Regions from separate parts of the Streptomyces sp. NPDC107522 genome, predicted to be linked through region 2. Evidence: riboswitches for the same ligand, from Rfam matches in the RefSeq annotation. Region 2 holds a riboswitch; each other region holds the start of a gene.
What was found. A riboswitch is a leader RNA that binds a small molecule or an ion and turns the genes downstream of it on or off. The one in region 2 is predicted to bind cyclic di-AMP.
Positions count from the first base shown of each region.

Region 1 (7,459 bases), 150 kb from region 2:
GCGCGAACGTGCGCGGTTTCTCCGTGGCGCTCGTACCGGCGGTGGCCGGGCCGGACGTACCGTTCGGGGAGGTCGAGGCGGGAGCCACGGTGCCCCGGACCGTGCTCGTTCGCAACGAGGGTTCGATCGACGCCGTCATCGACGAGCTGTTCATCGACGGCGACGGTGCCGCGAAAGGCTTCGGCGCGCCCATGGTGCTGTCGGACCGCCGGGTCCCGGTGGGCGCGTCGCGCTCCTTCCCCGTGTGGTTCTCGCCGCGCACCGTCGGCCCGGTGGAGGCGGCGCTGGTCCTGGAGACGAGTGATACGTCGGCCCCTGCCAGGTTCACCGACCGCCGCACCCTCACGATCAGCGCCATGGGGGTGGGCCCACGCCTCGAAGCGGCGCCCGCCCGGCTGGTCTTCGGCCCGCAGGAGATCCGGACGGCCAGTACGGCGCAGCAGATCACGGTCACCAACACCGGGTCCCGCCCGGCTGCACGGATTCGCCTCGCGATCAGCCGGGAGTGGCGTGTCCTCACGCCGCTGCCGGACACCGCCCTGCCACCCGGCGGAAGCCTCACTCTGGACGTGGTCTTCATCCCCGGACACGCCGGCCCGCTGGCCGGCACTGTCACGCTCGACGGCGACACGCTGGACGGACCCGTCGCCGTCGCGCTGGAGGGCACCGGGGTGGCCGCCCCGATCGCGCTGCTGAATCCCGCCGCACTCGCCTTCGGCGACCAGCCTCTCACCACCCACGGGCTTCCCAGGACGGTGACGGTGAGCAACGAGGGGGTGCTCGATCTGGAGATCGGCGCCGTCGATCTCGTGGGACCCGACGCGGGTGACTTCCAGGTCGCCGAGGACCGCTGCCGACGGGAGACCATCACGCCCGAGCGGTCGTGCACGGTCGCCGTCCTGTTCACGCCGAGCGCACTCGGAGCCCGCAGGGCGGAGCTGCGGATCACCGACAACGCTTCCGGCAGTCCCCGCACCGTCGCGCTCACCGGCACGGGCGTCCCCGCGCCTCTGTGCGGCGCCGACCCGACCGCGGTCGGCTTCCCGCCGCAGCGCGTGGGCAGTACGGCCACGCCGCAACACGTGACCCTGACCAACAACGGAGCCGATCCGATCACCGTGACCTCGGTGACGGTGACGGGAGCCGCGGCGGGCGACTACGCGATCCAACAGGGCTGCGGCGGCGGCCCCTTGGCCCCCGGAGGGTCCTGTGCGGTCGGGGTGACCTTCCGGCCGACGGCGATCGGTATGCGGGACGCCGACCTCGTCGTGCGGTGCGCGGCTCCCGTGCCCGGCCTCTCGGTGCCGCTGACCGGCACCGGTCTGGGCACGGTGGTGACGTTCGATCCGCCGGGGCTGACCTTCGAGGCGCAGCCGGTCGGCACGTTCAGCGCACGACAGGACCTGCTGCTGGCCAACACCGGGAACACCGAGCTGACCATCCAGAGCCTCGCGGTCAGCGGCGACTTCCGCCACGACCACTCCTGCAGCGTGCTGCGGCCGAACGGTTACTGCCGGATCAGGGTGATCTTCCTCCCGACAGCGGAGGGCGCCCGCGCCGGCGAGGTACGCGTCACCGACAGTCTCGGCCGGACCCACACCGCTGCCCTGCTCGGAACGGGGGTGGCTCCTCACGCGGCACTGAGCACCGCCGCCCTCGACTTCGGCGACCAGGCGGTCGCCTCCCCCTCCGCCCCCCGGACGGTCCACCTGACCAACACCGGCTCCGGAGCGCTGACCGTCGAACGTGTCGACATCGCCGACGGTACAGCCGGCTTCGTCAAGACGGCGGACACGTGTACCGGTGCCGTCCTGCGGGGCGGCGACTCCCGCTCGATCGCCGTCACGTTCACCCCGCCTGCTGGAGGGGAACTCCTCGGCGCCCTCAGGATCACCACCAACGCCCAGGACAGCCCGCACGTCATCCGCCTCCGCGGCAACGGAGCATGACCGCAGCCGGGCCGAAGACGGTCCGTTCGGTACCCGGCTGCACCCTTGGGGAAGCTGTCCCCCGTGCCCTCGAACGCATGGCCGTGCACAGGGATCGCCGCTACCGTGATCGACCGGCTTCCGTGCGGGAGAAGGGGTGAGGGTGGGCGCAGACGGGTCGGCGGCCGTGTTGGTCACCGGTGGCAGCGGGTTCGTCGGCAGCCATCTGGTCAACCGGCTCCTGGAGCGCGGCTACGAGGTCCACGCCACCGTGCGCAGCACGGCCGACACGGCGAAGGTACGGCCGCTGCGGGAGATGCAGGACGCGCATCCGGGCCGACTGTCGCTGTTCGAGGCCGACTTGCTCACCGAGGGCGCCTTCGACGAGGCGATGAGCGGCTGCCGGGTGGTGTTCCATGTGGCGTCGCCGTTCCGCATGCCGGAGAAGATCAAGGACGGCCGCCGGGACATGGTCGACCCGGCCCTGCTGGGCACGCGCAACGTGCTGGCGGCCGTCGAACGGACGCCCACGGTCGACCGGCTCGTCCTCACCTCCACCGTGGGCGCGATCTTCGGCGACTACGCGGACGTCCTGGACATGGACGACGCGGTCCTCTCGGAACGGTACTTCAACACCACCAGCACGGTGGAGAACAACCCCTACCACTACGCCAAGACCGTCGCGGAGCGCGCGGCATGGGACGCGGAGGCCGCCCAGGACCGCTGGCGGATGGTGTCGGTCAACCCCGGCCTGATCCTGGGCCCCTCCCTCACACCCGCCTCGGAGTCCGGGAGCCTGTTCCTGCTGGAGGAGCTCTTCAAGGGCTACTTCTTCTACGGCGCACCGGACTTCAGCTTCACCACGGTGGACGTGCGCGAGGTGGCCGACGCGCACATCGCGGCGGCGGAGAACCCGGACGCGAAGGGCCGATACATCCTCGCCGCCCGGACCATGACGTCCTTCCACGAGATGGCCCGCATCCTGCGGACCCGGCACCCACGCGACCTCCGCCTCCCGCGCACCGCGCTCCCGCACTGGCCCGTACGCCTCCTCGGCCCGGCCTTCGGGCTGACCCAGGACTACATCCGCAAGCACCTCGGCATCCGCTTCGAAGTGAACAACAGCCGGAGCGTGAGCGAACTGGGCATCACCTACCGCCCGATCGAGGAGACGATCCTCGATCATTACTCGGCGTGGCGGAGCCAGCGCGCCGCGAAGTGAATTCGGCCCTCGACCTGCCCCGAGCGTCGAAGGTCACAAAAACGTATCGGACATTTCACACGTCAATCTTCACGCGAGACACACAAGTTGGTTAGGTTACGCCTCAGGCCGCACGACGACCTCCGGCGAACCCGCCGGGACGTGCGGCCTCCGCCGAGTCCGGTGCGCCCACGCGGCCACTGGAGCCGGGGACCCAACCGAACTTGGGGTGAATCGGCCAACTGCCCTTCGGGGCAAGGGCCGTAGGGCACACCTTCCGGAACCCGAACCCGTCAGCTAACTCGGTAGGCGGAGTACGGAAGGAGTACGTCGCCCATGGCGCCGGAACGCACCGCGCGTCCGGGGGCTTTGAGCCTCCCCGGCATGCGCAATTCCGCACTCGCGTCGGCGGCCCTCACCTCTGTGGCCCTGCTCGGCCAGACGGCCAACGCCGCCCCGTCCGTCGGGGACGAGACGCCGAGCCGCGAGGAGGTGAGCCGACGGGTCAGCTCCCTCTACAACCAGGCCGAGTCCGACACGGGGACCTTCAACGCCACTCGCGCCGCGGCGACGGGACCGCGGGGGCGCGCCGACCGGCCGACGGACGCCGGACGCGGGTCCGCCTCGGCTGTCCGGCGTGACGAGAGCAGGCGCAGCGACCCGGCCCTCGACAGCGTCGCCCGGCAGTGGTTCGACGCGGCCCGCTCGAAGCTGGGTCCGACCGTCCCGGCGAGGCTGCCGAGCGACAGGGTGCCGGACCGTCCCACCGGGACACGGCCGGCTCGCCCGGCGGAGCGTGCGGTCGAGGGGCTGACCGACCGGGGGCGTGAGGCAACCGGCCGTGCCTCACTGGAGCTGCCCGCCGCCCCGGTCGCGGAGCTGACGTCCGGTCCGGCCGCCGGAACGACTCCCTTGGCCGAGCTGACTGCCGGCCCCGTCGCCGCCCTGCCGGCCGCTCCGGACGCATCGCAGACGGCAACCTGGGCCATCCAGGACACACAGAACAACCAGATCACGCAGAGCACACACGGCACCCAGACCGCCCTGGCCCTGCCCGCTCCGACCACCGCGCCTGCGGCCGAGTCGACGGCCGATCCGCAACAGCGGTCCTCATTGCGGACGACCAAGGAACAGAGCCGACTCAAGCTCGACCGGGCCCGCCAGTTGCTGTCCGCCTACACCGCACAACAGGGCACCGCGCTCACACCGATCGAAACCACGCCGAGCCAGGCCCCGGCCGCCGACACCTGGAGTTCCACGCCGACCGCGCTCCAGCCCGATGACACGTGGAGCTCCACACCGGCCCCGGTCCAGCCCACCGACACCTGGAGCACCACACCGGCCCCGGTCCAGCCCGCGGCCGAGACACAGTGGCAGGCGCTGCAGGAGCTGGGCGCGGCCGACCTTACGCCGGTCCCGGCCGACACAACGGCCTGGGCAGGCACCGCAGTCTGGTCTGCCGACCCGCCCACGGCCGCCACCACAAGCCAAACCCTCGGCACGGGCCAGACCCTCTACCCCCAGGCCCCTGACACGAGCCCGACCCTCGGCACGAGCCCGGCTCCAGGCACAACCCCGGCTCTGGACACGAGCCCGGCTCTGGGCACGAGCGCCGTCGCCGCACCCACCGCCCCCACGACGCCCACCGCGCCCCAGGAAACCCGAGCCGTGCGAGCCCTCGAGTTCGCCCGCGCCCAGCTCGGCAAACCCTGCGTCTGGGGCACGACGGGCCCGGACGCGTTCGACGGCGCAGGCCTCACCCAGGCCGCCTGGAAGGCCGCCGGAATCACGCTCCCGCGCACCCCGCAGGAGCAGGCCACCGCCGGCCGCGGAATCGCCCTCCCCTACGTCGAGCCCGGCGACCTGGTCCTCTTCCACGCCGGCCACGTCGGCATCTACTCCGGGAACGGCATGATGATCCACGCCCCCGGCCCGGGCGCGTCCATACGCGAGGAGACGATCCACTACGCCGGTGAGGCGGCGATCCACAGCGTGATACGCCCCGCCTGATCCGGCGCCCCCACCACAGACGCCACCGCCGCCACCCTGCCTCCACGAGGCGGGGTGGCTTTCGCTGCCCACCCATCGGTGACACCCCGCCACCTCGGCTTTGTCGGTACGTCCTGACAAGCCCATTGACATCACCTGCCGAGGCCCGCATAGTACCTGCCACTAGAGCGCGCTAGTGGAGCGCTCCAGTCGTATCCAGCGGGCGGTAACCCGTGAACCTCCCCCCACCTGAGAACCCGCCCTGATCAGCACAGTGAGGTGCATGGGACATGCGCAGACACCAGCGAGCCGCCGCTCTGACCGCCACGGTGCTGGCCGGCGCCCTGTTCGCCACCGGCTGCTCCAGCAGCTCCGGCGGCAAGAAGTCCGAGGAGGACACCACCGGCGCCGCGGCCGGCAAGGCCACCACCCCCCGCATGACCGTGGCCATGATCACCCACGCCGCCCCCGGCGACACCTTCTGGGACCTGATCCGCAAGGGCGCCGAAGCCGCCGCCGCCAAGGACAACATCAAACTCGTCTACTCCGCCGACCCCAGCGCCGGAAACCAGGCCAACCTCGTCCAGAACGCCATCGACCAGAAAGTCGACGGCATCGCCCTGACCGCCGCCAAGCCCTCCGCCATGAAAGCCGTCATCGCCAAGGCCAAGACCGCAGGCATCCCCGTCGTCGGCTTCAACGCCGGCCTCGACGACTGGAAAGACCTCGGCATGCTCGAATACTTCGGCCAGGACGAGAACATCGCCGGCCAGGCCTTCGGCGAAAAACTCAACAACACCGGCGCCAAGCACGCCCTGTGCGTCATCCAGGAACAAGGCCACGTCGCCCTCGAAGCCCGCTGCGCCGGCCTGAAGAAGGGCTTCAAGGGCACCACCGACAACCTCTACGTCAACGGCACCGACATGCCCTCGGTGAAGTCCACCATCACCGCCAAACTCCAGCAGGACCCCACCATCGACCAGGTCGTCACCCTCGGCGCCCCCTTCGCCCTCACCGCCGTCCAGTCCACCGCCGACGCGAGCAGCAAGGCCAAGGTCGCCACCTTCGACCTCAACAAGGAACTCGTCACCGCCGTCCAGGACGGCAAGGTCGAATTCGCCGTCGACCAGCAGCCCTACCTCCAGGGCTACCTCGCGGTCGACTCCCTGTGGCTGTACAAGACCAACGGCAACTTCAGCGGCGGCGGCACCGCCCCCGTCCTCACCGGCCCCGCCTTCATCACCAAGGACAACGTCGACGCCGTCGCCGAGTTCGCCGCGAAGGGAACGCGCTGAGCGCGCACATGGACAGGCGGGGTCGGCCGTGACCGCGACGGGGCGCGGCCGACCCCGCCGCTCAACTCCGGGGCCGGCCCTGCGGGGTCGGCCCCCTCACGATGCGTACGGCTCTCGGGCGGGCTCCTACGACGGGGCCGGCCCGCTCGTGCCTCGTACGACGAGCTTGGGATCGAGAACCGCCTCGCGCGGCTCCAGGTCCTGGTCCTCCAGCCGGTCCACGGCGAAGCGGACCGCGTGCTCGGCCATGAGGACCGCGTCCTGGCGCACGGTCGTCAGGCCGATCGGCATCAGGTGGGAGAGATGGCTGTCGTCGTAGCCGACCACGGACAGGTCGCGCGGGACATCGACGCCCGCTCGCGTCAGGGCCATCAACAGGCCCATCGCGCAACGGTCGTTGCCCGCGAGAACCGCCGTGGGCAGGGGGCGTCCGCTGTCGCGCTCGGCCAGCAGCAGGCGGCCGGTCTCGATGCCGGACTGCTCGGTGTGCTCGCCGGGGATGACCCGCAGTTCGGCCTCCAGGCCGTGGCGGCGCATCGCGGCCCGGTAGGCACGCCGCCGCTCGGCCGAGCCGGGACCACGGCCGCCGTCGATGTGCACGATCCGGCGGTGGCCCAGTTCGACGAGGTGGTCCATGGCCTGCCGTATGCCCTTGCCCTCGGCGGTGTGCACGCTGTCGACGCGGGCCTGGGGCACCCGGCGGCCGACCGAGACGGCGACCGTGCGGCGCCCGAGGGCGTCGAGGTCCGCGGCCGCCGCATCCGGGCCGAGCAGGATCACCGCCTCGCAGCGATGGCTGAGCAGCGCCTCGACGGCCTTGCCCTCGGAGCGGCCCTGGCCGGTGGCGGACAGCAGGACCTCGTAGCCGAGCCGTTCGGCCTCGGGGTAGATACCCTCCACCAGGTCGGCCTGGAAGGTCTGGTGGACAGTGAACATCACACCGAGGGTGCGGCTGCGACCACGGGCCAGCAGCCGGGCCGCGTTGTCCGGCCGGTAGCCCAGCTCGTCGGCGACGCGCAGCACCCGCTCACGGGTCTCCCGGCCCG
Region 1 covers NZ_JBVKAU010000002.1:215,709-223,167, reverse strand. Annotated here, with positions in the region: gene ACZ7L6_RS06190 (choice-of-anchor D domain-containing protein) at 1-1,949, shown strand, start outside; gene ACZ7L6_RS06185 (NAD-dependent epimerase/dehydratase family protein) at 2,092-3,150, shown strand; cyclic di-AMP (ydaO/yuaA leader) riboswitch at 3,292-3,457, shown strand; gene ACZ7L6_RS06180 (C40 family peptidase) at 3,514-5,139, shown strand; gene ACZ7L6_RS06175 (sugar ABC transporter substrate-binding protein) at 5,409-6,413, shown strand; gene ACZ7L6_RS06170 (LacI family DNA-binding transcriptional regulator) at 6,540-7,459, opposite strand, start outside.
Region 1: another riboswitch for cyclic di-AMP. It lies ahead of ACZ7L6_RS06180 (C40 family peptidase); the one in region 2 lies ahead of ACZ7L6_RS05485 (C40 family peptidase).

Region 2 (7,459 bases):
GGAACCCGACCGGGACATCTCGCTGTACATCAACTCGCCCGGCGGCTCGTTCAGCGCCATGACGGCGATCTACGACACGATGCAGTACGTCACCTGCGACGTGGAGACGATCTGCCTGGGCCAGGCCGGTTCGGCCGCCGCGGTGCTGCTGGCCGGGGGCGCTCCGGGGAAGCGGTTCGCGCTGCCGGGGGCGCGCATGGTGATCCACCAGCCGGGGCTGCCCGAGCCGATCGAGGGACAGGCGAGCGATCTCGCCATCCAGGCCGACGAACTGACGCGCATTCGGGCCCGCCTCGAGGAGCTGCTCGTCCGGCACACCGGGCGCAGCCGCGAGCAGGTCGGCGCCGACATCGAGCGGGACAAGATCCTGGACGCGCAGGCCGCCGTGGAGTACGGCCTGGTGGACCGGATCATCCCCAGCCGCAAGACCACCCTCGCCCCGCCCACTGGGCGGTGATCGGCCGGTGCTCCCACCCGAGTTGCCACCCCTGCCCGCACTGACCCGTGCGGAGGGCGAGCTGATCGACCGTTACCTCGACGTGGTCGACCTACTGGGCCGGATCAACCCGGCGCAGCACGGCGACACCTACCGCGGACTGCGCGCCGCCCAGGCGCTGGTCGCCAGGGCGGCCGAGCTCCGGGACGCGCTGGCGCTGATGCACCAGCGCGGTGAGACGGAGCTGCACGCGCCCACGCTGGCGCGTGCGTTGCGCGTGCTGGACGGAGAGCGCCGCACGGCTCGCGTCACGGTGCCGCCGCGCTCCGACAGTTGACGGCGTGTTCAGAGCGACACCGGACGCCTCGGCCCATTGACGAGGCGTCCGGAGCGGGGCTGAAACGGACCAAATGACGTACCCCCTTTCGGCGTAGTCACTTCTCCTTTTGTATGCCTGTCAGGGTTGCGCAACAGTCATGACGTCAAGGCGGAATCGAGCGTTCCGTCCCTGGTCCGGGGCTCCTCGGGCATCTGGACACCCCTACGAAAACGTGGCTACCCACCCGAACGGGTGAGTGGTGAGTAACAACACAAATCCCCGATTCCGTTGGGTATTTCGCTCACTCGTGCGTCAAGATCCCTGTCTGATGACAAGCCCCCGCCACAGCGGCGGGGCGGTCCGGGCGGACGCCGAGTCCTGCCGCCGCCCGGATGACCGGTCTTCAGGAGTGGATCGGCAGGAGTGGAGGACCCGAGCAAGACGGGTCGCCGGAGCGGACGTTCGTTCGATCCGAGCAACCCTTGGGGTGAAGCCGCGGCAACGCGGCCGGGCAACTTCGCCAGCCCGAATCCGACAGGTCATCCTTCACAGGCGGCTGACGAAGGGTTGCGCATGACTGCGCTCAATCGTGTCCCGTCGCTGATGGCCCGGGCCGGTACGGCCTCCGCTCTCACCCTCGCCGCAGTGGGCGGCACCGTCGTCGCCCCCGGCCTCACCGCCGAGGCCGAAGCCGCGACGCCGGCGTCCAAGGCACTTCAAGTGGCGGCCTCCAAGAAGGGCTCCCCGTACAAGTGGGGCGCCACCGGGCCGTACAGGTTCGACTGCTCAGGGCTCACGCTGTACTCGTACAAGAAGGCGGGCAAGAAGCTGCCCCGTACGGCGGCTCAGCAGTACAACAAGACGCGTCACATCTCCGCCAGTAACCGCAAGGCCGGGGACCTGGTGTTCTTCCACTCGGGGTCGAACGTCTACCACGTCGGCATCTACGCCGGGAAGGGAAAGATCTGGCACTCCCCGAAGAGCGGGGACGTCGTGAAGCTGCAGAAGATCTGGACCAGGAGCGTCTGGTACGGCCGGGTCAAGTGACCTTCCCGGAGGCGGTGACGGCAGTCTGATGTGCCGTCACCGCCCCCGGGGCCTCACAGGGCCGACAGCGGCCCCGCGAGGAGCGCCAGGCCGAAGGCCGTCAGCGCGGCCCCCGTGCCGAGCGTGACCGCCCGGGCGGCGCGTGGCCTGCGCAGCCACCTGCCGAGCCGGTCCACCAGCAGTGCGACGACCTGGAACCACACCAGCGCGATCGCGAGCACGATCAGGGCCAGCAGCAGCGTGCGGGGCAGCGCCGGAGCGCCCGCGGGCACGAACTGCGGCAGCACGCTGAGGAAGGTGAGGGACGCCTTCGGGTTGAGGGCGTTGGTGACGAAGCCCTGCCGCAGCGGCCGCGCGGTGGAATCCTCGCCCGCGCCCGTGTCGGCCACCTCGGTGTGCCGCTGCCGCAGCGTCTGAACGCCCAGGTACAGCACATAGACACCGCCCACCACCTGGAGCGCCCGGAACAGCGCCGGTACGGCGGCCAGCACCGCGGCGACTCCCACCACCGCCAGCGTCACATGAACCAGCAGCCCGGCCCCGATCCCGAGCGCGCAGGCGATGCCCGCCCGGCGGGAGACGAGGGCGTTGCGTACGACGACGGTGAAGTCCGCCCCGGGCATGGCGACCAGGCCGGCGGAGACCCCGGTGAAGGCGATGAGCTGAGCATCCATGCGGCCAGAGTGCCGTCCGGAAGCCTTCAACAGGTATTTCGAATATTCTGGAGACTCCTAAAGCATTGGTTTAGGCTCCTGGGAGACTCGCATGTACGACCCGACCCGGCTCGCCGCGCTGGTGGCGGTCGCGGAGGCGGGTTCGATCACCCGAGCGGCCGAGCGGCTCGGCTACACCACGCCGGCGCTCTCCCAGCAGCTGGCCAAGCTGGAACGCGAGGCGGGCACCGCCCTTCTGGTACGGCACCACCGCGGGGCGCGGCTGACGGGTGCGGGGGAGCTGCTGGTGACCCGGGCGCGGCGGGTGCTGGACGAGCTCGAGCGGGCCCGGCACGAACTGGCCCGGCTGACCGGGCTGTCGGGCGGCACGCTCCGCCTTGGCACCTTCCAGACGGCCGGCATCCATCTGCTGCCGCCGGCCCTCAGCGCCTTCCGCCGGGCCCATCCGGACGTGGAGCTGACCGTCGCCGACTACGAACCCTCGGCCGGCGTCACCGCCGTGGCAGCCGGCGAGGTCGACCTGGCCCTGACGCACGCCTATCAGCCGGGTGACCCGATCCCGCTCCCGTCCTCCGTAGGCATCGAGCCGATCCTCGTCGAGGAGCTGGTCCTGGTGTCCGCCCCGGGCCACGCCCTCACCAGCGGAACCGCACGCCTGCCGCTGGCCGAGCTCGCCGGCCAGCCCCTGATCAGCATGGCGCCGGACGCTCCGGCCCGACGGGGCGTCGAGGCGCTCCTGGCCCGGGCCGGTGCCACACCGTCGGTGCTGGTCCCGACACCCGGATACCTCCTGGTGTGCGCGCTGGCCAGCGCGGGCCTCGGAGTGGCGCTCGTACCGGAGATGGTGGCGCGCACATCGGTCACTCCGGTGGGGGTGCGCGCACTGGAGGGCGGGGAGCTACGCCGTACGGTCTCGGTCGCCTACCGCACGGCCGAGACGTCCCCCGCAGCGGACGCCTTCCGCGCGCTACTGCGCGGCACTTTCAGCCGAGCTCAGCTGTCCTGACCCCAAGGGGCGCGGGGAACTGCGCGACCAGCCGCAACGGAGCCGCAGACGACAGACAACCCATCGCGGCACTCGCCCATCACGGCCCCTCCGCGCGGAGCGCTGTCGCCTCCGCCGGTACGATCCACGGCAGCTCGATGGAGACGGTCTTGCCGCCCTCCCGCGTCGGCCGCACCCTCAGCTTGCCGCCGCACTCCGCGGTCAGCCAGCGGATGATGACCATGCCACGCCCGTTGTCCTGCTGGACCGCGGCCGGCAGCCGCTTGGGGAACCGCGGATGGCTGTCGGTGACGCCGATGCGCAGGTGTTCGTCACGGTCGAGCTCGAGGTCGACCGTGAAGGTGGGTGACTGACCGAGGGTGTGCTGTACGGCGTTGGTGGTGAGTTCGGAGACGATCAACCGGATGGTGTCGGCCGTCTCCGTCTCCGGTGGCAGTCCCCACTCGGCGAGGGTGGTGACCACATACGCCCGGGCCGCGGAGACCGAGGCGGGATCGCTCGGCAGAGTGACGGATGCTTCCAAGTGATCTGCCATGGCGATGTCGTCCCTTTCCCAACGGGACCGCAGTCCGACACGGAGCGGATGGTTCGAGTACGGTCCCGGACTGGTGCTTCGTCGCCAGACTGCCATTACCAGGGCCGTCAGGGTGCCGATCCACCAAGATATGCATATATCTGTCGCTCGAAGCGGTGAACTCTGCGACGGCAGACCGTATTTGGGCGGCTCGGTTGGAGTAAGGAGTTGCCCATGCAGCACGGACCCGCGGTACGCCGCCGGAAACTGGGCGCGGAACTGCGTGCGTTGCGCACCGGAGCCGGGCTCACCAGTGGTGAGGCGGCCCGGTTGGTGGGCTGGCACCAGTCCAAGGTGAGCCGGATCGAGACCGGCGCCAGCGGGGTGAAACCGGCCGATGTGCGGTTACTGCTCGACGCCTACGGTGTACGGGACTCCCAACTGCGCGAGTTGCTCCTGGTGTTGGCAGAGTCGGACGACGGTGGTGGTCGGCACCACTGGTGGCACGCGTACCGGGGCGTGCTGCCGCCGACCTACCGGGACTTCATCAGCCTGGAGTCCCAGGCGAGCGCGATGCGCACGCTGGAGACCTCCGTGGTGCCCGGGCTGCTGCAGACACCGGAGTACGCCCGGGCGGTGACACGGGCCGCGGTGAGCGGACTCGACGACGCCGCCGACGAACGGCTCGACGCGCTGGTCGCGGTCCGTCTGGCCAGGCAGGACGTGCTGCACGCCGATCCGCCGTTGCGGCTGAGCGCGGTGCTCGACGAGGCGGTGCTGCGCCGGGAGATCGGCGGGCCCGAAGTGATGACGCGGCAGCTGGGGCGGCTGTTGGAGGCGGCGCGGTTGCCGCATGTCCGCTTGCAGGTACTGCCGTTCGCGGCCGGGGAGCATATCGGCATCACCGGGCCTTTCGTTATCTTCTCATTTTCGAGCACTTCTGATCTGGATGTGGTTGTTCTCGACCACTTGACGAGTAGCCTCTATCTCGAACGGAAAGAAGACCTCCAGGCCTACACGGAGGCCTTCAACGCCCTTCGGATCCACGCCCTTTCGCCCGAGGAATCGATGGATTACATCGCCGCGCTGGGTGGCGGCGCGTAAGAAGGAGGCACCATGACCGCACTGCCTCGGAACGTGAACTCAAGTACCGATCTGCTCGGTGTCCGATGGCTGCGCAGCAGCTACAGCACCGGCGCCAACAACTGCGTCGAGACGGCACGGGCGCACTCCGGTCCCTGGATCGGGCTGCTCGCCGTGCGCGACTCCAAGGATCCGGCCGGGCCCGCGCTGCTCTTCTCCCCCGAGAGCTGGGCGGGCTTCACCGCCGCGTTCCAGTCCTGATCAGTTCCTGACCGATTTTCGTCAAGGGCGGTTCCCGGCCGTGTCACGCCGACTCATGGTCGTGTTTCGCCGATCACCTGTACAGCGCGCTCGATCTGCGCCTCGGAGAGGTCCGCGCGGGCAGTCAGCCTCAGCCGGGAGATGCCGTCGGGAACGGAGGGAGGACGGAAGCAGCCCACGGCCAGGCCTGCCGTACGGCAGTCGGCCGCCCATTGGACAGCCTCCTGCCGGGAGGGCGCGCGCACCGAGACGACCGCGGCGTCCGGACGGACCGCCGTCAGGCCCGCGGCCGTCAGGCGGGTGTACAACTCGCCCGCCACCGCGCGCGCCCGTCCCGCCCGCTCCGGCTCGCGACGCAACAGCCGGAGGGCGGCCAGGGCCGCCCCCACCGCGGCGGGCGCGAGGCCCGTGTCGAAGATGAACGTCCGTGCCGTGTTCACCAGATGGTCGATCACCCGGGCCGGGCCGAGCACGGCCCCGCCCTGGCTGCCGAGCGACTTGGACAGGGTGACGGTGACGACGACGTCGTCGGCGCCCGCGAGGCCCGCCCCGTAAGGGGCACCACGCCCGCCGGTGCCGAGCACGCCGAGCCCGTGGGCGTCGTCGAGGACCAGTCCGGCGCCGTACTCCCGGCAGGCGTCGGCGAGCCCGGCGAGCGGGGCCTGGTCGCCGTCGACGGAGAACACCGTGTCGGAGACGACGACGGCGGGCCCGTCATGCGTCTGCAGCGCCTTGCGCACCGCGTCCGGGTCGGCGTGCTCCACCACCTCGGTGGTGGCGCGGGCCAGCCGGCAGCCGTCGATGAGCGAGGCGTGGTTGCCGGCGTCGGCGACGATCAGGGAGCCGCGCGGGGTCAGCGCGGTGACAGCGGCCAGGTTCGCCGCATACCCGGAGGAGAAGACCAGCGCGGCCTCGAAGCCGCAGAAGTCGGCCAGCTCGCGCTCCAGCTCGGCATGCAGCTCGGTGGTGCCGGTGACCAGGCGGGAGCCGGTCGCGCCGCCGCCCCAGGTGCGGGCGGCCGCGGCGGCGCCCTCGACGACCTCGGGGTGCTGGGCCAGGCCCAGGTAGTCGTTTCCGGCGAGGTCGAGGAGCGGTGAATCGGCGGGGCGGGGGCGCAGGGTCCGCACGAGTCCGATGCGGCGGCGCCGCTCGGCCTGCTCGTCGATCCAGCCGAACGCCATGGGTCCTCCGATGCTTTTGTAGGCAGTGAACAGACACTAGTCGCAAGACCCGCAGCCCAGGATGTGGCAATACCCACACGTCGAAACGCCTCTGTTGTACGAACTCTCCTTGGCCCGAGGTGGGTCCGTAGGACAGGATCTGCTCCCATGGACCTGCTGAACACGCTGGTGGACAAGGGGCTTCGGCGCGAGCTGCCGACCCGCGAGGAGGCGCTGGCCGTCCTCGCCACTTCCGACGACGACCTGCTCGATGTGGTGGCCGCGGCCGGAAAGGTGCGCCGTCACTGGTTCGGCCGACGGGTGAAACTCAACTACCTCGTCAACCTCAAGTCGGGCCTGTGCCCGGAGGACTGTTCCTACTGTTCCCAGCGGCTCGGCTCCACCGCCGGCATCCTGAAGTACACCTGGCTCAAGCCGGACGAGGCCTCCCAGGCCGCGGCCGCCGGATTGGCGGGTGGCGCCAAGCGGGTGTGTCTGGTGGCGTCCGGGCGCGGCCCGACGGACCGTGACGTGGACCGGGTCTCCGAGACCATCAAGACGATCAAGGACCAGAACGAGGGCGTCGAGGTCTGCGCCTGCCTCGGCCTTCTCTCCGACGGCCAGGCGGAGCGGCTGCGCGAGGCGGGCGCGGACGCGTACAACCACAACCTCAACACCTCGGAGTCCACGTACGGGGACATCACGACCACGCACACGTACGCCGACCGGGTCGACACCGTGCAGAAGGCGCACTCGGCCGGCCTGTCCGCCTGCTCCGGCCTCATCGCGGGCATGGGCGAGAGCGACGAGGACCTGGTCGACGTCGTCTACTCGCTGCGCGAGCTGGACCCGGACTCGGTGCCGGTCAACTTCCTGATCCCGTTCGAGGGCACCCCGCTCGCCAAGGAGTGGAACCTCACCCCGCAGCGCTGCCTGCGGATCCTGGCGATGGTCCGGTT
Region 2 covers NZ_JBVKAU010000002.1:62,542-70,000, reverse strand. Annotated here, with positions in the region: gene ACZ7L6_RS05495 (ATP-dependent Clp protease proteolytic subunit) at 1-457, shown strand, start outside; gene ACZ7L6_RS05490 (hypothetical protein) at 465-773, shown strand; cyclic di-AMP (ydaO/yuaA leader) riboswitch at 1,193-1,325, shown strand; gene ACZ7L6_RS05485 (C40 family peptidase) at 1,329-1,802, shown strand; gene ACZ7L6_RS05480 (LysE family translocator) at 1,856-2,476, opposite strand; gene ACZ7L6_RS05475 (LysR family transcriptional regulator) at 2,568-3,482, shown strand; gene ACZ7L6_RS05470 (ATP-binding protein) at 3,562-4,017, opposite strand; gene ACZ7L6_RS05465 (helix-turn-helix domain-containing protein) at 4,231-5,100, shown strand; gene ACZ7L6_RS05460 (DUF397 domain-containing protein) at 5,113-5,340, shown strand; gene ACZ7L6_RS05455 (8-amino-7-oxononanoate synthase) at 5,394-6,521, opposite strand; gene bioB (biotin synthase BioB) at 6,669-7,459, shown strand, end outside.

Region 3 (7,459 bases), on a different contig from region 2:
GCAAGGGCGTGCACGAGGCCCCGCCCGGATATCTGCGGGCCGCCCAGGAAATGCTGCACCGGCACAAGGCGCTGCTCATCGCCGACGAGGTGCAGACGGGGCTGGGCCGGACCGGCGACTTCTACGCCTACCAGCACGAGGACGGGGTCGAGCCGGACCTGGTGTGCGTGGCCAAGGCGCTCTCCGGAGGCTATGTGCCGGTGGGTGCCACCCTCGGCAAGGACTGGATCTTCAAGAAGGTCTACTCGTCCATGGACCGCGTCCTCGTCCACTCGGCGAGCTTCGGCTCCAACGCGCAGGCCATGGCGGCCGGGCTCGCCGTGCTGTCCGTCATGGAGAACGAGCAGATCGTCGCGAACGCGCGGGCGACGGGGGAGCAGTTGAAGTCCCGGCTCGCGGCGCTGATCGACAAGTACGAGCTGCTCGCCGACGTCCGTGGCCGGGGCCTGATGATCGGCATCGAGTTCGGGCGTCCCGACTCGCTGAAGCTGCGGAGCCGCTGGACCATGCTGCAGGCCGCGCGCAAGGGCCTGTTCGCGCAGATGGTCGTCGTACCGCTGCTGCGGCGGCACCGCATCCTCACCCAGGTCTCCGGGGACCACCTGGAGGTGATCAAGCTGATCCCGCCGCTGATCATCGGTGAGCGGGAGGTGGACCGGTTCGTCGACGCCTTCACGGACGTGATGGACGACGCGCACAGCGGTGGCGGACTGATGTGGGACTTCGGCAAGACGTTGATCAAGCAGGCGGTGGCCAACCGGTGAGTCGGCGGCAGTTGGGCTTTTGCCTCAGAGGCAAGAAATTTGCCGATGGGGCAAACCTTCGGCTGAATGGAGAGTATGAGCTCTCCCGAGACCGAGACCGAGGCCGAGGCCGAGGCCGAGCCGGAGCCCGGTGTCGCCGCCGAGCCGGCGAACGCGCCGGCCGAGGCCCTTCCCGCGGTCGCGCCCCAGCTCCGCGCGCTGCGCCGCCGCGCCTCCCTCACCCTGGAGGCCGCGGCCCGCGCCGCCGGGCTGTCGCCCGCCCACCTCTCCCGCCTGGAGACCGGGCGGCGCCAGCCCTCGCTGCCGATGCTGCTCGCGCTCGCGCGTATCTACGGTACGACCGTCTCCGAGCTGCTCGGCGAGACGGTCGCCGACCGGGACGCCGTCGTGCGCGCCGCCGACATGGAGCCGACCGCGGCCGGTGGTTGGACGTACTGGCAGGCGGGCGCGTCCGGGCGCGGGATGCAGGCCCTGCGGGTCCATGTGCCGTACGGCTCGCAGGGCGACATCGTGCGCGTGCACCCCGGCGAGGAGTGGCTGTACGTGCTCAAGGGGCGGCTGCGGCTGCGCCTCGGGGACACCATGCACCGGCTCGCTCCCGGTGACAGCGCGCACTTCGACTCGCTGACCCCGCACCGGATCGCCGCCCAGGACGAGGGCGGGGTCGAGCTCCTCTTCGTCCACACCCTGCTGCAGAGCCCCACGGCCACGCTGTGCCTGGGCCCCACCCCTGGAGAGACGCCATGAGCGACATGGAGGAGAAGTTCCCGCGCGCCCTGTGGGTGCGGCTCATCATCTACATCGCGGTGGGGCATCTCTTCGCGGCGTTCATCTACCTGCTGTTCGAGGCAGGAGCGAAGTAGCGGCAGGGATGAGGCAGAGGGGCGCGGCGGTCGCCCGGCAGCGGCCGGGGCTCAGTCGAGCAGCCGCGCGCGCAGTCGCTCGCGGGCCTCCGGGGTGATGCGCAGGCCCTGCTCCAGGTAGGTGTCGACGCCGCCCCACGTCTCCTCGATCGTCTCGAAGGCCGCCGTCAGGTACTCGGCGCGCGCGTCGAACAGCGGGCTGAGCAGTTCCATGACCTCGGGGGAGTAGGCCGAGGCGGCGCTGCTGCTGCGGTGCACCTTGTAGCGGCGGTGCTTGGCGTTGGACTCCAGGTAGTCGGCGAGGATCGCCTCGCGTTCGACGCCGAGGGCGAGCAGCGTCACGGCGATGGAGAGGCCGGCGCGGTCCTTGCCCGCCGCGCAGTGCATGAGGGCGGGGACGCTGTCCTGCGTGAGCGCCTGCAGTACCTGGGAGTGCTCGGTCGTGCGCTCCTTGATGATCCTGCGGTACGAGTCGATCATCCGGTTCGCGGCCTTGCCGTCCGCGAGGATCTCCCGCAACTGGTCGATGTCGCCGTCGCGCACCATCTTCCAGAACTCGGCGCCGTCCGCCGGATCGCTCAGCGGCAGGTTCACATTGCGCACACCCGGCAGCTCGACGTCCGGACCCTCGAGCTTCTGGTCGGCCGCGTTGCGGAAGTCGAAGATCGTGTGCAGGCCCAGGGAACCCAGGAAGGCGGCGTCCTCCTCGGTCGCGTGTGCGAGGTGGCCGCTGCGGAACAGCACCCCGTACCGCACCCGCCGTCCGTCCACGGTCGGAAGGCCGCCCACATCCCGGAAGTTGCGGACTCCGGCCAGCTCGGGCTCGGTCGACGGGATCTGCTGCGTCACGGGGGCTCCTCCCAGTCGGCCCCGCCGACGCGGCTCGGCGGTGCGGCCGACGGGGTGCGCTCTCGACCATACGACATGGATTCCTGGGGCAATGAGTTGTCCACAGGCGTTGCATCTGAGGCTCGCGGCCCGTGATGATGTTCCGGCTTGATCGGACCTGTTCGAATATGTGAGGGCTTGATGCTGGAGATCTCCGACCACGGGCGTACCTGGGTTCTTTCCGGGCCGACCAGCAGTTACGCCCTCCGTCTCACGGACGGCGACGAGCTGCTGCACATCCACTGGGGCCCGCGCATCGCGCTCGCCGACGCCGAGGAGCTGGCCGCCCGCCCGCTTCCGGCGTACCGGGGCTTCGAGTCCCAGCTCGACGGGCACGAGGAGTACCCGGTCGAGGGCGGCCCCCGCTTCGTACGGCCGGCCCTGTCCGTGCGCACCGACGAGCGGCGCGGCACCGAGTGGACCTTCGAGACGTACGAAACCGCGGGCGCCGCGGACGCAGAGGAGCTGCGGCTGCGGTTCCGGGACGGCGGGCTGGGCATCACGCTCCACTACCGGATGCGCGACGACGTCGTGGAGCGCTGGGTGACCCTGGACAACCAGGGGCCCGACCTGGAGCTGCTGCGCGCCGACTCGGCCACCTGGACCCTGCCCGACCGCGAGGACTGGCGGCTGTCGCAGTTGCACGGACGCTGGGCCGCGGAGTCCCGGCTGACGCAGTCGTCCCTCACCTACGGTGAGAAGGTCCTCGGCAGCCGTCGCGGCCACACCGGGCATCCGCTTCTGCCCTGGGTCGCGCTCGACACCGACGCCACCGAGGAGAGCGGCGAGGTGTACGGCTGCGCCCTCGGCTGGTCGGGCTCCTGGCGGATCGCGGTGGCCCAGCTGCCGGACGCACGCGTGCAGATCACCGGCGGGGTCGGCTACGACGACTCGGGGCTGCTGCGGCTGGCGGCGGGGGAGTCGTTCGTGACGCCGGTCTTCGCCGGGCTGTGGAGCGACGGTGGCTTCGGGGGCGCGAGCCGGGCCTGGCACGCCTATCAGCGCGCCCACGTGATCCCTGACGCCGATCAGGACCGGCCCGTGCTGTTCAACTCGTGGGAGGCGACCGAGTTCGACATCTCGGAGGAACAGCAGGGCACCCTTGCGCGGCGGGCCGCGGCCATCGGTGTGGAGCTGTTCGTCGTCGACGACGGCTGGTTCGGGGTGCGCACCAGCGACCGCGCCGGACTCGGCGACTGGACGCCCAACCCCGACCGCTTCCCGAACGGCCTCAAGCCGCTCGCCGACTACGTGCACGCCCTCGGCATGCAGTTCGGCATCTGGGTCGAGCCGGAAATGGTCAATCCGGACAGCGAGCTGTACCGCGGCCACCCGGAATGGGTGCAGTACCAGACCGGACGAAAGCGGACGGAGTTCCGCAATCAACTCGTACTGAACCTCGCACGCGAAGATGTCCAGGAGTACCTCTGGAACCAGCTCGACGGGCTCCTCTCCAGCGCCCCCATCGACTACGTGAAGTGGGACTTCAACCGCTGCTTCACCGACGCGGGCTGGCCCGGCGAGGTGTACCCGCAGCGGCTCTGGGTCGACCACGTGCACGCCTTCTACGCCCTGCTGGACCGGCTGCGCGCCGCTCACCCGGGTGTCGCCTTCGAGTCCTGCTCGGGTGGCGGCGGCCGGATCGACCTGGGTGTGCTCAGTCGTACGGACCAGGTGTGGACGTCCGACAACACCGACCCGCTCGACCGGCTCGCCATCCAGCACGGGTTCAGCCAGATCCATCCGGCGCGGGTCATGGCCGCGTGGGTCACCGACAGCCCGAACAACCAGCTCAACGGCAGGGTCAGCTCGCTGCGGTTCCGGTTCGTGAGTGCCATGGCGGGCGTGCTCGGCGTCGGCGGCGACCTCGCGCAGTGGACCGAGGCGGAGCTCGCCGAGGCGCGGGAATGGGTGGAGCTCTACAAGGAGATCCGGCCCCTCGTGCAGCGCGGAGACCTCTACCGGCTGCGGCCTCCGCGGGGCGGGCTGAGCGCGGTGCAGTACGTGCTCGGCGACGAGACCGTCGTCCTCGCCTGGCTCCAGGCGCAGAGCTACGGCGAGGCCGTACCGGCGCTGCGGCTGCGGGGGCTCGACCCGACAGCGTCGTATGAATGCCGCGAAACGGGCGAAGTTCACCGAGGTGCCGTATTGCTGCATCACGGACTGCGCACCGGATTGCGTGGCGACCTCGATGCGGCAGTTATCCGACTGCGTCGCATCTAGTGGTTCTGTCCGAATTGGCGCCTTCATTCCAACTCGCCCTGACCTGGGGAAAGCTGGAGCCGGGTCACGTGAGGAGCGTCATATTCGTGACCGAGCGTCGCCCGTCATGTTCACGTAATTCACGTGATTTTCAAGGGGTTTTGTGTCGGGCGACGCACCCATAATTCACTCAGGGTGACCGGGAATTCCCACAAGGGATCAACAGGAACGCATTCGGACGGAACCTCTCACTTGTTCCCGTGCGTCTTCCTCGCTTACGTTCGCCACCAATCCGGACGGACGCCGAATCCTGCCGCCGACCGGAGCCCGCACCGACTCACCCGACCATGGCAGGAGCGGGGGACCCACAGGTAGAACCGCCTGTTCCGGTCTCCGGAACAGGCTAGGGGTAAAGCCGCGTTCGCCGCGGCCGGGCATCTCCAGTCCGCACCCGACAGCTCACCTCGCAGGCGCCGGAGAGGAATTCGCCATGCCCGCGAAGGGTAAGCACCGCCGCCCGAAGTCCCCCCGCTTCACCCGCTCCATCGCCGTCGCCGGAACCGGCGGCGCCGCTCTCGCCCTCCCGCTCTTCGGGGCCACCGGCGCCCACGCCGCTCCTTCGCAGGCCGCTTCGGAAAAGGCCGTTCAGTCCCTTCCGGTCGCAGAGAAGAAGGTGGCCGAAAAGAAGGATGCCGCGCAGAAGACGGCTGTGCGGACCTATGCGGTGAAGGTCGGCGACTATCTCTCGAAGATCGCCGACGAGCAGAACGTCAGCGGTGGCTGGAAGAAGCTCTACGCCGACAACCGCGAGGCCGTCGGCGAGAACCCGTCGCTGATCCACCCCGGTCTGAAGCTCACGATCGGCGGCAAGAAGGCCGCGACGAGCGCCCCCAAGTCGTCGCCGTCGTCCCCCTCTTCGTCCTCCTCGTCCTCGAAGTCGTCCTCGAAGCCGTCGTCGGACTCGTCCGCCGCGAAGTCCTCCGCCCCGAAGACGGCCAAGGCCGCCGAGAGCGCCGACACCGCCGGCGCCGCCAGTGGCTTCAGCGCCCCCGTCTCCGCGGCCTCCGTCGCCACCGCGTACAAGGTGGCGGGCAGCATGTGGTCGAGCGGCTACCACACCGGCGTCGACTTCGCCGCCGCGACCGGCACCCCGCTGAAGGCGGTCGGCGCGGGCACCGTCGTCTCCGCCGGCTGGGGTGGCGCGTACGGCAACCAGGTCGTCATCCGGCTCGCCGACGGCTACTACGCCCAGTACGGCCACCTCTCCTCGCTCTCCGTCTCGCCCGGCCAGACCGTGACCGCGGGGCAGCAGATAGGCCTCTCCGGCGCGACCGGCAATGTGACCGGCCCGCACCTGCACTTCGAGATCCGCACCACGCCGGACTACGGCTCGGACGTGGACCCGGTCGCCTACCTCCGCTCCAAGGGTGTCGCCATCGGCTGACCCCCGCCGAAGCCTCACCTGACACGCCACCGAAGGCCGGACCCCGATCCCCGGGTCCGGCCTTCGGTGTGTCCGGGTGTCGACAAAGAGGGGGTGATCGGGGGGGAGTGATCTCCGCTCGGCCGCTGCAAGCGCTTTCTGGCGCCTCAACGTCCCTATGAAGGAGTCCCGTTCGTGACGACCACGCGCAGAGCGTTCGGAATCCTGGCCGCCGGTGCCGCTCTGGGGGCACTGGCTCCCGCGGGCGCGGCGAGTGCCGCGCCCCACCGCAGGCTCGTCGCCCACGACGACTTCCGCCACGGCCTCGCCCAGTGGCTGACCGAGTTGCAGGACGGTGGCACGGTCACCGCGTCACGCGGTGTGCTGGAGATCGACGTGCCGAGCGGTGCGACGGTGTGGTTCAGGAAACGCCTCGAAGGGCCGTACGTCCTCGAGTACACGGCCACCGCCGTGTCGGAAGGCGGGGCCAACGACCGCGTGTCCGACCTCAACAACTTCTGGAACGCCACCGACGTCCGTTCCCCGGACGACCTGTTCGCCACGCGCCGGGACGGTGCGCTCGCCGAGTACGACTACCTCAAGACCTATTACGCCGGTTACGGCGCCAACTACAACACCACGACGCGACTGCGCCGGTACGTCGGCGAGGCCGGAGTCCGCCCGCTGATCCACGACTACACCGAGCCGCTGCTGGTGCCCAACCAGCCCAACCGGGTCCGTGTCGTCTCCGACGGGGCGACCGTGCAGTGGTGGAACAACGGACGGCTCGTCTTCGACTACGTCGACCAAGAGCCTTACCGCAGTGGGCACTTCGCGTTCCGGACCGTTTGGAGTCACTTCCGGATCAGCTGCTTCCGGGTGTGGCGGTTGAGCCCACAACGCCCCTGATCAGAGGAGTATTCCAGGTTTGGCCAACACTTTAGGAGTGGCTTATCTCACCGCGCGTCAACCCTTCCTTACGGTCGCGTAGGTCACATTCGAAGGTGAATCATGCCTGTGTGGCAGGCGATTCGAAGAGTGACAGCAGATCAGAGATCGGGTCGTACGTCGCGGTGGGGGACAGCTTCACCGAGGGCGTCGGCGACCCCGGCCCCGACGGGGCGTTCGTCGGCTGGGCCGACCGGTTCGCGGTACTGCTCGCGGACCGGCGACCCGAGGGCGACTTCAAGTACACCAACCTCGCCGTGCGCGGCAAACTGCTCGACCAGATCGTGGAGGACCAGGTCCCGCAGGCCCTGGAACTGGCCCCGGACCTGGTCTCGTTCTGCGCGGGCGGCAACGACATCATCCGGCCCGGC
Region 3 covers NZ_JBVKAU010000001.1:612,113-619,571, forward strand. Annotated here, with positions in the region: gene ACZ7L6_RS02640 (aspartate aminotransferase family protein) at 1-764, shown strand, start outside; gene ACZ7L6_RS02645 (helix-turn-helix domain-containing protein) at 840-1,511, shown strand; gene ACZ7L6_RS02650 (DUF6126 family protein) at 1,508-1,627, shown strand; gene ACZ7L6_RS02655 (tyrosine-protein phosphatase) at 1,679-2,476, opposite strand; gene ACZ7L6_RS02660 (alpha-galactosidase) at 2,657-4,738, shown strand; cyclic di-AMP (ydaO/yuaA leader) riboswitch at 5,046-5,203, shown strand; gene ACZ7L6_RS02665 (M23 family metallopeptidase) at 5,208-6,161, shown strand; gene ACZ7L6_RS02670 (DUF6250 domain-containing protein) at 6,336-7,049, shown strand; gene ACZ7L6_RS02675 (SGNH/GDSL hydrolase family protein) at 7,160-7,459, shown strand, end outside.
Region 3: another riboswitch for cyclic di-AMP. It lies ahead of ACZ7L6_RS02665 (M23 family metallopeptidase); the one in region 2 lies ahead of ACZ7L6_RS05485 (C40 family peptidase).

Region 4 (7,459 bases), on a different contig from region 2:
TCGTGTTCATGCCCATGATGCAGTTTTCTCCCCGTAGTGCAGCTGACGCCCCCTGCGTCAGCTTCTGGGCATGAATACGGAGGTGATCTCAGTTTGGACTCAGTCCAGCTTTGTGATGCGCGTCACATGCACGTGGGGGCACCTCTCGACGCCGGTCACTGCATTCCAGCCCGTCCGGCGTCTGAGGAAAAGTCCGCAACCGCCGCATTCAGCCCGTCCGGCGTTTGAGGACAAGGCCCCTTCAGGGCCGGAGCGGGGGTCTGGGGGCGGCAGCCCCCAGGAACGGGGTCGAAGGGGCAGAGCCCCTGGAGGATGGGACGGGTAGGGGCGGCGGGGGCGAAACCCCTCACCCAGCCCGATGCACCACGGCGTCGCACAACTCCATCAACGCAGCCTTGGCATCAATGTCCGCCAACGGCGCCAACGCAGCCCGCGCATCCTCCGCATACCGCACCGTGTCCCGCCGAGCCTGCTCCAGCGCCGGATGCACCCGCAACGCCGCCAACGCCTCCGCATGCCGCGCGTCATCGCTCAGGTCGGAGTCCAGCAGCTCGCACAGCGCGACGTCCTCCGCCAGCCCCAGCCGCTCGGCCCGCTCCCGCAACCGCAGCACCGGCAGCGTCGGAATCCCCTCCCGGAGATCCGTCCCCGGCGTCTTCCCGGACTCATGGGAGTCACTCGCGATGTCCAGCACGTCATCCGCCAGCTGGAAGGCGACCCCCAGCCGCTCCCCGTACTGGGTCAGCACATCGACCACCGTCTCGTCGGCGCCCGACATCATCGCCCCGAACCGGCACGACACCGCCACCAGCGACCCGGTCTTCCCGCTCAGCACATCCAGGTAGTGCTCCACAGGATCCCGCCCGTCCTGCGGCCCCGCCGTCTCCAGGATCTGCCCGGTGACCAGCCGCTCGAACGCCTCGGCCTGCACCCGCACCGCCTCGGGCCCGAGGTCGGCGAGGATGTGCGAGGCCCGCGCGAACAGGAAATCCCCGGTCAGAACGGCGACCGAGTTCCCCCAGCGGGTGTTCGCGCTCTCGACGCCCCGCCGAACCGCCGCCTCGTCCATCACGTCGTCGTGGTACAGCGTCGCCAGATGGGTCAGCTCGACCACCACCGCCGACGGCACGACCCCCGGCGCGTACGGGTCCCCGAACTGGGCGGTGAGCATCACCAGCAAGGGCCGGAACCGCTTTCCACCCGCTCGCACCAGATGCTGGGCGGCCTCGGTGATGAAGGGGACCTCACTCTTGGTGGCTTCGAGCAATCCCTCCTCGACAGCCGCCAATCCGGCCTGGACATCGGCTTCCAGAGCCTGGTCCCGCACGCTCAGCCCGAACGGCCCGACGACGGTCACGAGGGGTCTCCTGTCTGCTGGTGTCTACTGGCGGTTACACGGTTTGTCGATAGGTCGCTGCCATCACTCAAGTCAGCGTATCCGGTCACGTTTCGATCACCGATGCCGCCCACCCGTCCACCACGGGCGGTATCGGATCACGACCGGTATGTTTTTGATCACCTGATAAGGCCGGACATCCATCGACTTATAGGGATGTACCCGCCTGTGCCCCGATCCCTCGTCGTCATCCAGCCAGACAGGGGCCCTCCACCCCGCGACGCCCACACCTCCCCCGACCGGCCCAGAGGCGCGCTCGCCCCGCATCCTCATGCCACACCCCACGGACGCGACCTCCTCGAGCGACATGGGCAAGCCATCCCCGGAGCCATCGCCTCCACCCCGCCCTCAGGGCACCCCCTCACCCCCTCCGGGCGGCATCCAGGCACACCGACGCCACCCCTCTCAGGCCACAGCCCTCACGCCCGAGCCGCTCAAGGCGATCGCCACGGTCGACACGACCGGCACAGCCGGCGCCACGGACGATCACCAAGACAACGACGCGCACTCCACGGGAGGTTCCGCCTTCGCGGTCGATATGCACAACCGAGGCCCTTCAGCCCCGAAGTGGGCGAGCACGCCGGGGCGTTGGAGCACCCGAAGGCACCCCCGCGCGGTCTTCACCCTGAAACCGGCGGGAGCTCCCCGGAACTTCCGGGCGAGGCGATCCACGATGAGGACGAAGAGGCCCTTTTCCATCGGACACGGGATAAACGGACTTCACGGACAGCCAGTTAAAGGCGAGTTGGACCCATTGCCCGATTTGCCGCTCTTGTGGATGCCAGTGAGTTGAGTCACGCGGCCGCGCTCAAGCACCCAGACCGGCACGCCCCATACCTCCTTGCCTCAAGCGCAAGTTGAGGCTTGGCAACCGCAAAGGATCAAGCACCCCATACACACCAGACCATGGTCAACCGGCACGACAGGCGACCATGGCACTTGTTCCGGGCATGTGCTCTCGCATACGTTCCCGCTCAGTCGGGCGGACGCCGAATCCTGCCGCCGCCCGAGTCATCCATCGACGCACTCACACACGCACGGCAGGAGCGGGGGACCCAGGTAAGTCGCCGAACCGGCCGCCTTGATGGCGTACCGGAGCGGCTCGGGGTGAAGTCGCGCTGCCGCAGGGCGGCGCGGCCGGGCATCTCCCGCCCGAACCCGACAGCTCACCTCGCAGGCGTCGGAGAGGAACAGCGCCATGGCCCGAGGCAAGCACCGCCGCCCCCGCACCAACCCGCTCACCCGACACGTCGTCGCCGCCGGAACCGGCACCGCCGCTCTCGCCCTCCCGCTCCTCAGCGCGACCACCGCGAGCGCCGCGGAGCCCGCCGCCCAGGCCCCCACGCCGACGAAGGTCGGGTCGGTCACGTACACCACGAAGAAGGGCGACTCGCTCTACGGGATCGCGGACCGGTACGACGCGCAGGGCGGCTGGCGGCAGCTCTACAAGGACAACCGCAAGGCCATCGGCGACAACCCCCGGCTGATCCACCCGGGCGTCGACCTGAAGGTCCGGGCGACGAAGAAGGCGAGCACGACGGCCGGCAAGGCGTCCGCGCCCGCCAAGAAGTCCTCCGTGGCCCGCGCCACCCAGTCTTCCGTCAAGACGTTCCCGAACAACCTCGACGGCTGGATCCGCAACGCGCTGGACATCATGGAGCAGAACGGAATTCCCGGGTCGTACGACGGCATTTACCGCAACGTCATGCGTGAGTCGTCCGGCAACCCCACGGCCATCAACAACTGGGACTCCAACGCCGCCGCGGGCACCCCGTCGAAGGGCCTCCTGCAGGTCATCGACCCGACCTTCGCCACGTACCACGTGCCGGGGACGGTGTACGACCCCTTCGACCCCGTCGCGAACATCGTGGCCGCGTGCAACTACGCGGCCGCGCGCTACGGCTCGATCGACAACGTGAACGGCCCCTACTAGGCCAGGAACAGGTCAACAGCCCCACTAGGCAGCGAACCAGCCCTACTGGGCAAAGGTTCCCTACCGGGCGAAATCGGCCATACTGCCCGTGAAGAGTCTTTCGAGGACGACGGCGATGCCGTCGTCCTCGTTCGACAGGGTGATCTCGTCGGCGACCGCCTGGAGTTCGGGGTGGGCGTTGGCCATGGCGACGCCACGCGCGGCCCAGTCGAACATGGGGATGTCGTTGGGCATGTCACCGAAGGCGATGGTCTCGTGCGGACCGAGGCCGAGATGCTCGGCGGCAAGCGCGAGACCGGTCGCCTTGGTGATGCCGCATGGCTGGAGTTCGACGGTCCCGGGCCCCGACATGGTGACGGTGGCCAGGGAGCCGACCACCGAGCGCGCCGTCGCCGCCAACTCGTCGTCCGACAGGCTGGGATGACGCAGCAACACCTTGCTGATCGGCTCGCACCACAGATCGTCGCGGCGCTGGACACGTACGGCGGGCAGGGTGGGGTGGGGCATCAGGTACCCGGGTTCGATGAGCGTGAGCCCGTCGACGCCGTCCTGGTCGACGGCCGCGTACACCTGCCCCACCTCGGCCTCGATCTTGCCGAGCGCGGTCTCCGCCAACTCCCGGTCCAGAGTGACGGACCACAGCAGACGGTCCGCGCCGGCGTCGTACAACTGCGCGCCCTGTCCGCACACCGCGAGCCCCCCGCTGCCCAGTTCGTCGAGGAGCGGCCGCACTCTGGGCGCCGGGCGCCCCGTCACGACGAGGTGCTGCGCACCGGCCGCCGCCACCAGCGCGAGCGCGTCGATGGACCGGTCCGAGAGCGTGTCGTCGCCTCGGAGCAGGGTCCCGTCCAGGTCAGTGGCGATGAGTGAATATGCGATAGGTGCGGCCATGATCAGAGAATACGGACAGGACGCCCCATCGACTCGACTCGAACCGGACGGCTGCTGTGTTCACATGTGTTGACACCTGTTCCGGTTGTGGGCCTGGTTCCGGTTCTGCTCCCGGCCCTGTCCGCCGTTGTGCTTTCCCGCGACAACTTCCTTCCGCTTGTGGCGATTTCACCCCCATGTGGTGCCCGCGGGCTCTTTGATGGTGGTGTTGATGCGGTTGAACATGTTGATGACGGCGATGGTGAGGATCAGCGCCGACAGCTCCTTCTCGTCGAAGTGATCGGCCACTTCGTCCCACAGCGCGTCCGGCACCGACTCGTGCGAACGGTCCGCGAGCCTCGTCATCGCCTCGGTCAGCTGCAGCGCGGCCCGCTCGGCATCGGTGAACCAGGGCGCCTCGCGCCAGGCGGAGACGGCGTCGATCCGCTCCTCGCTCACCCCTGCCTTGCGCAGGTTGCCCGCGTGGCCGTGCACACAGGCGCCGCACCCGTTGATCTGGCTGGCGCGCAGCCCGACGATCTCGGCCAGCTCCTGATCCAGGCCGCCCTCGCCGATCGCCTGGAGGAGGGTGCCGACCCCCTTCCCCGCGCCCGAGAGGATGTACGCCGGGTTGGTCATCCGTGCCTGCATGGTTCGTGCCTGCATGGTTTCGTGCCTCCTGTGTCAGTGCTTCCGTCTTCACTGCACTGACGGAGCGGAGGAAGCAGTTGTGACCGGCACGCCGAAGATCTTTTTCGGAGGCCGTAACGTGTGGCCCGACCACATGGCACATGGAGCGGATGAGAGTGAGGCAGCACCCCATGCCCCCCTTCGATCTCCCCGAGGGCGAACCCTTCGGCGCGCACAACCTTCCGTACGGCGTCTTCTCCCTCCCCGGCTCGGACTCCGCGCGCAGGGTCGGCGTCCGGCTCGGCGACCACGTCCTCGACGCGGGCAAGGCGGCCTACGCGCTCGGCTCGCCGTACGCCCCGCTGCTCGCCCAGAAGTCCCTGAACCCGCTGCTCGCAGCGGGCCGCACCACCTGGTCGGACGTACGGCGCGCCCTGACGGCGTGGGTGACGGTCCCGGCGCACCAGGAGGCCATCGCGGACCTCCTCCATCCACTGTCCTCCGTGACCCTGCACCTCCCCTTCGAGGTCGCGGACTACGTCGACTTCTACGCCTCCGAGAACCACGCCCGTAACGTCGGCCAGATGTTCCGCCCCGACGCCGCGGACTCCCTCACCCCCAACTGGAAGCACCTGCCGATCGGATACCACGGCCGCTCGGGCACGGTCGTCGTCTCCGGCACGGATGTCGTACGGCCGTCCGGCCAGCGCAAGGCGCCCGCTGATCCGGCGCCGGTCTTCGGTCCCTCCGTCCGCCTGGACATCGAGGCCGAGGTCGGCTTCGTGGTCGGCACACCGTCGCAGATGGGCAAGCCGGTTGCGCTGGGCGACTTCCGCGAGCACGTCTTCGGCCTGTGCCTGCTCAACGACTGGTCGGCACGCGACATCCAGGCCTGGGAGTACGTCCCCCTCGGTCCGTTCCTCGGCAAGTCCTTCGCCACGTCGGTGTCGGCGTGGATCACCCCGCTGGACGCGCTGGAGGCGGCCCAGGTGGCCCCGCCGGAGCGGACGCACCCCTTGCTCCCGTACCTCGACGACTCCGGCCCCGAAGCCGAACCCGGCGGCTACGACCTGCGCATCTCGGTGGCCGTCAACGGCCACGTCGTCTCCGAACCTCCCTTCTCCACCATGTACTGGACAGCCGCCCAGCAACTCGCCCACATGACCGTGAACGGCGCCTCCCTGCGCACCGGCGACCTGTACGGCTCGGGCACGGTGAGCGGCCCGACGGAACGCGAGCGCGGGTCGCTGCTGGAGCTGACGTGGAACGGCCGGGACCCACTTGAACTCCCGGACGGCAAGCGGACGTTCCTGGAGGACGGCGATGTGGTGACCCTGTCCGCCTGGGCTCCGGGCCCGGACGGGATCCGGGTGGGGCTGGGCGAGGTCACGGGGCGGGTCGTGGCCGAGTGACGCCGGAGTCCCGGCCCCTGCAAGCTCCCGAAACCTCGATCCGCGCCGACGCCGGTCATCCGACCCGACACCGGTCATCCGACCCGACGCCCGTCATCCGACCCGACGCCCGTCATCCGACCCGACACCAGTCATCCGAAGCGACACCGGTGATCGGGCCAACCACCGGCCCCCGCCCGGCGGTTCGCGGCCGCGGCACGGAGGCCGGGCGGGTAGGTGATCGGCCCCGCACAGGGTATTCGGCGCGTCTTTCCCCCTGACTCCTGCGATGGTCACCGTCATACTGGCTGGCGGTGGGAAGCGATCCGCAACCGGTCGTCGCGGCCCACCGCCCCGCACAGCCGCCCCCGCACCTTCCCTGACCAGGATCCGGAGCCCTTGGCATGACCGTCTGCCTGCTCCTGTTGAGCATCGTCGCTCTGACGGCCGCCGTACCCGTCCCGCGAGCGCTGACCCGGGCCACCTGGCCCGAGCGGGAACCGGTCGTCGCGCTCTGGGTGTGGCAGTGCCTGGTCGCCACCGTCCTGCTGTGCTGCCTGACGGCCCTGGCCCTGGGCACCGCCGCCGTCTTCGGCACGGTGCGCACCCAGCTCTTCGCTCCCGCGCCACCGTCGGTGACCGAGGCGTACGACCTCTCGTCCGCGCCCGTCTGGGCGGCCGCGCTCACCGTGTTGCTCGCCTGCGGTGCCGCCTGGACGACCGCGATGCTGGCCCGCGAACTCGTCGAGGCACGTCGGCGACGCGGCCAGGCCAGGGCCCACCTGCGTGAACGCGCTCCCGACCTGCCCGCCGGCCTGGGCTCGGCACGGGGCCCGCTGCTGGTGCTGGAGGACGAGTATCCGGACGCCTGGTGGATGCCCGGCAGCCCGCCCCAGCTGATCGTCACCACGGGCGCCCTGCACCGCCTGACCGACCACCAGCTCGACGCCGTCCTCACCCATGAACGTGGCCACGCCCAGGCCCGCCACGACTGGCTGCTGCACCTCTCCACCGCGCTTGCCACCGGCTTCCCCCGCATCCCGTTGTTCGCCCACTTCTGCGACCAGACCCACCGCCTGGTCGAACTGGCCGCCGACGACACCGCCTCCCGCCGCTGCGGTCACCTCACGACCGCCCTGGCCCTGATCGAGCTCAACCAGCACCGAGGCGTCCTGTCCTGCGCCAACAGCCACCGTCTGCTGGGCGAGCGCGTGGACCGGCTCCTCGAGCCGCCGCCGC
Region 4 covers NZ_JBVKAU010000007.1:155,495-162,953, reverse strand. Annotated here, with positions in the region: gene ACZ7L6_RS23970 (CHRD domain-containing protein) at 1-10, opposite strand, end outside; gene ACZ7L6_RS23965 (polyprenyl synthetase family protein) at 347-1,357, opposite strand; cyclic di-AMP (ydaO/yuaA leader) riboswitch at 2,406-2,589, shown strand; gene ACZ7L6_RS23960 (LysM peptidoglycan-binding domain-containing protein) at 2,595-3,329, shown strand; gene ACZ7L6_RS23955 (HAD family hydrolase) at 3,390-4,220, opposite strand; gene ACZ7L6_RS23950 (carboxymuconolactone decarboxylase family protein) at 4,389-4,850, opposite strand; gene fahA (fumarylacetoacetase) at 5,021-6,241, shown strand; gene ACZ7L6_RS23940 (M56 family metallopeptidase) at 6,625-7,459, shown strand, end outside.
Region 4: another riboswitch for cyclic di-AMP. It lies ahead of ACZ7L6_RS23960 (LysM peptidoglycan-binding domain-containing protein); the one in region 2 lies ahead of ACZ7L6_RS05485 (C40 family peptidase).